2 regions of the Psychrobacter sp. NPDC064578 genome follow, and region 2 is predicted to be linked to the other one. Evidence: riboswitches for the same ligand, from Rfam matches in the RefSeq annotation. Region 2 holds a riboswitch; the other holds the start of a gene.
What was found. Region 2 has a riboswitch for thiamine pyrophosphate ahead of thiC (phosphomethylpyrimidine synthase ThiC). Riboswitches for the same ligand answer to the same signal wherever they lie in the genome.
Positions count from the first base shown of each region.

Region 1: linked by a shared signal. The riboswitch ahead of tenA (thiaminase II) and the one ahead of thiC (phosphomethylpyrimidine synthase ThiC) in region 2 are both predicted to bind thiamine pyrophosphate.

Region 1 is NZ_JBJDPI010000004.1:107,366-109,779, reverse strand. Features, by position in the region: gene ACI2JM_RS05795 (bestrophin family protein) at 1-626, shown strand, start outside; TPP riboswitch at 990-1,108, shown strand; gene tenA (thiaminase II) at 1,247-1,894, shown strand; gene ACI2JM_RS05785 (class I SAM-dependent DNA methyltransferase) at 2,008-2,414, shown strand, end outside.
Region 2 is NZ_JBJDPI010000001.1:371,430-373,843, reverse strand. Features, by position in the region: gene thiC (phosphomethylpyrimidine synthase ThiC) at 1-1,602, opposite strand, end outside; TPP riboswitch at 1,851-1,993, opposite strand; gene pstS (phosphate ABC transporter substrate-binding protein PstS) at 2,286-2,414, shown strand, end outside.

The DNA.
Region 1 (2,414 bases), on a different contig from region 2:
TTTCTTTTATAGATACTGATACCGAGAATGGGCACGAGACTGGGCGAACGATGGTTTACCTGACCATTGCTTTTGCGCATGCTGTGCGCCATCGCCTGCGCGGCTCGTCACCTTGGCATGATGTCGAGCCTTTTGTCGCATCGAAACACCATGATAGTATGCGCCAAGCGCGCAACCTACCTGATTACATCATGCGCCTCATGGGTAAGCAGCTCGGCGACATTCGGCGTCAAGGACTGGTATCAGAGCAAGTCATACAGAACATGGACGAGCGCCTGACGTCTATGACCATTGTATTGGCGGCCTGCGAACGCATTCATAATACACCGCTGCCGTTTGCTTATATGCTGCTGGTCCATCGCACGACCTATCTGTATTGCATCATGTTGCCTTTTGGCTTGGTGGCCTCGCTCGGTTGGGTGACCCCACTGATTTGTGCCGTGATCGCTTATACCTTTTTTGGTTTGGATGCCCTCAGTGAAGAGCTAGAAGAGCCTTTCGGCTTAGCCGCCAACAAACTACCCCTGACTGCATTATCGCGTACTATCGAGATTAATCTGCGAGAAGCACTAGAAGAGGCAGATATTCCGCCTGAGATCACTCCTATCAATGGCTATTTACCATAGCCTCTTAGCTGAACACCTATAAATCATAAAGCAATCAATGCTAAATGAGAGTGTGTCCCATGAAAGCATTGCCTTAATTTATCAGATATTTTTTATATATCCTACCGTTGGGTAGCTAAATAATATAGGCAATAGTAGAGCTTTTATGAATAAAAAATACATTTGAAAATAGTGATTTCTTTCACCATTCTCGTGGTACTTGACTAGCTTAATAAAAGGTAAAAACTTGCCTATTTACGCTTGTAAGACAACCTTTATTCATGGTTTTTTGCACATCACTTGCTAATGATAACTGAATTCGTCTACCATAGAGCCGATTGCTTAAGTACGAGCAGTTTAAACTTTATATTTATTTCTGAAAAATAAACCTTGTCGGGGTGCTTTGATTTTGATGCTTTAACTACAATTCAAAATCATGGCTGAGAGTTACCCGCGAACCTGATGCAGTTAGCACTGACGTAGGAAACAAGCGTGACATTTTATAGCACACCTCTTAAGCATCTATTGCTAAGCAAGCCTTGCCAGTTTATTCACATAATCTGGTAAGGTTTTTTTGTGTCTGCTCACTGATCACCTCCTACTCTTTGCTTACTCGCATTTTATAACAGTAAGTGAATACTATGAACTACCAAACGTTACGCCACCATTGCCCAACATGGGATGACTACATTCAGCATGATTTTGTCAAACAGCTAACGGCAGGTACGCTCGCCCCTGACAGCTTTCGTCACTATCTTGTGCAAGACTATTTATATCTTATTCACTATACCCGTGTGATGGCGTTGAGCGTGTATAAGAGTGATACGCTGGCACAAATGCGTGTCGGTCAAGCAGGCATCAATGCCATGCTCGATATGGAAATTGGCATGTATCTCGATTTATGTCATGAGTGGGACATCCCACTTAAAGAAGTAGAAAGCGCCCCTGAATCTGCCGTGACCATCGCCTATAGCCGCTACCTATTGGACGCTGCGATGTCAGGCTCATTGGCTGAGCTTTATGCGGCAATTGCTCCTTGTTTGATGGGCTATGGCGAAATTGGCAAACGCATTAAAGAACAAGGTTTTGTCGCGGACAATCCTTACCAGCCATGGATTGATGTCTTTGCCAGTGACGAATTTCAAGCGATTACCGCGCAGAATGAAGCGCAGATTAATACGCTACTAGCACAGGCTAATCCTACTCAGGCAGACAAATTCCAACAGTTATTTAATACTGCTTCACGTATGGAAGTGAATTTTTGGCAGCAAGCGCTTGATCTGTCCTAGCCCCTATGCAAAGTGCTAGCTTTATGGCAAATACTTTTATATACCATATTTATTATAAATAAAATTTAACTTAACCCTAAACATAATAATGGACACACTTAAGGAGAGACACCATGGCAGCATTCGATGAACATGCAAGCGCGTATGACAGCTGGTTTTTTGACAACCAAAACTTACTGACCAGTGAGCTAAAACTGGTCGCTCATTTCTTAGATAAGGACAGTGAGATATTGTCTATCGGCTGCGGTAGCGGACTGTTTGAGTCACTATTGGCAAAAGATTATGATATCCATATCAAATATGGTATCGAGCCTTCTAAAGACATGGCTGAAATCGCTAAAAAGCGCGGCTTACAAGTGGATATTAGTGCTGCCGAGACTTGCGATATTGAGCCAAATAAGTTTGATATCATCATGTTTAACGGTAGTGTCAGCTACATCAACGATTTGGATGCCTGTATTAAAAAGGCATTTGATGCCTTAAAAACGGGCGGCAAATTGATTGTTATCGATGTGCCAAA
Region 2 (2,414 bases):
TTTATAGGTGATGATACCGTCTTTAACATCTTTTTTATTAGGCAGACCTAAATGCTCTTTTGGCGTGACATAGCACAGCATGGCCGTACCGAACCAGCCAATCATTGCCGCGCCAATCGCACTGGTGATGTGGTCATAACCGGGTGCGATATCAGTCGTTAATGGTCCCAAGGTATAAAAAGGCGCGTCGGCACAAACTTCTAACTGCAAGTCCATATTTTCTTTAATACGGTTCATTGCTACGTGACCGGGACCTTCAATCATGACCTGTACGTCATGCTTCCACGCCACTTGGGTCAACTCGCCAAGAGTACGCAGCTCACCAAATTGCGCCTCGTCATTGGCATCTTGCAAACAACCTGGACGTAAGCCATCGCCTAGACTAAACGCCACATCGTACTGCTTCATGATTTCACAAATGTCTTCAAAATGAGTATATAAAAAGCTCTCTTTATTATGAAACATGCACCACTGCGCCATGATAGATCCGCCACGCGAGACGATGCCCGTTAAGCGTCCAGCAGTTAGCGGCACATACCGCAGCAGCACACCGGCGTGAATTGTAAAGTAATCGACACCTTGCTCTGCTTGCTCAATCAGCGTATCACGGAATATCTCCCACGTTAAATCTTCAGCCACGCCATCGACTTTTTCTAGCGCTTGATAAATTGGCACCGTACCAATTGGTACGGGCGAGTTACGAATCAGCCATTCACGCGTTTCATGAATATGATTGCCCGTAGATAAATCCATAATGTTATCCGCACCCCAACGTGTGGCCCATGTCATTTTAGACACTTCTTCATCGATAGACGAACCCAGCGCTGAGTTACCAATATTGGCGTTAATTTTAACCAAAAAGTTGCGCCCAATAATCATTGGCTCAGATTCTGGATGGTTAATGTTATTTGGGATAATGGCGCGCCCAGCAGCCACTTCACTGCGGACAAATTCAGGGGTGATAATCGCAGGCGTATTAGCGCCAAAGTTCTCACCGTCATGCTGACGCATATCGGTCAGCTCATGCTGCTTTTGCGTTTCGCGAATGGCGATATATTCCATTTCTGGGGTGATGATGCCGCGGCGTGCATAGTACATCTGCGTGACGTTGCCAGCTTTGCCATCGACATCTTTGGCGCGGCGAGGTTTGTCGATATGAGCAAATCGTAAATTGGCAGTACTGATATCGCGGGCGCGTGCCATTCCGTAAGAGCTAGACAGTCCGCTTAACTGTTCGGTATCACCGCGCTCAGCAATCCAACCTTCACGAAGCTTTGGTAAGCCTTTGGTCAAATCAATCTCGACGTTGGGATCGGTATAAACGCCTGATGTGTCATAAACATAAAATGGTGGGTTCTGTTCCCATTCGTTCTCAGAAACGCCTTGTACAGGGGTAGGATCAAGCGTGATTTCACGCATGGGTACTTGAATATCGGATCTAGAGCCTTCGATATAGACTTTACGGGAGGCGGGGAGTATGCGGTGTAAATCGCGAGCGTCTTCTTCGAAACGAGCATCACTAGCACTGCGGTGAGCAGGGGTCTTTAACGCGTCTGTCTTAGAAGGTTTTTGAGAAGGAGAAGTGGCTAATAAAGTTGTCATATGCTGTCCTAGCGTGTTGGTTTTTGAATAAAAGCAACACCGCCAGTAGCTGCGGGGGTAGCATCTGTGATCCAGACAAATTCAGCTCATGAGCATCAGCCTACGACCAAAAAACATAGTCGCGGATGATGCTCATCAAACGTTGGACGCAGCTTTATATCAGTCTTCACTACTTAATAGTACATCACGCATATTAAGGTAGTAATGAGGATAAAAAAGGCATTTCTGCACGTCCTTTGCCATAAATAACAAAGTGCTTAAGACTTCCCTGCGTCGGTACTAACCGCATCAGGTTCGGCGGGTGATCTCTCAGCGAATGTATAAAGGCGACTACTTTAATAAAGAAAGCTTAAAAGTGAGTCGATAATACACCGCACCCCGAGTCTGTCAGTGTTGTAAATCAACTCAATACTAACAAAGTTCTGCAATGAGGGCTAATGATATTTAGATGAAAATATCAGGCGTTGATTTTGAGGTTCGATGTTTTTATGAGAACGACTCTAGAGTACCAGTGATTGAAATCACTTGATATTACTGAGCTGTAGATAGCTTATCTAAATATTATGTAAAGCGAATGAAAGATTCTGGAGGTTGTCATTAAACTGTCATAAAGATTTGGCAAGATAGCACGCATGTCACAAACAATACTTTTTTGTATCGTTGTTAAACTTTAGGAGTCCTACATGCGTTATTCGTTATTAGCAGTGGCCGTTAGTTGTACATTAGTGCTTACGGCATGTAATAAATCGACTGAAACGACAGAGCCAGCTACGGATAGCAGTAGCGCTGTCACCACCACTGAAGCAACCACT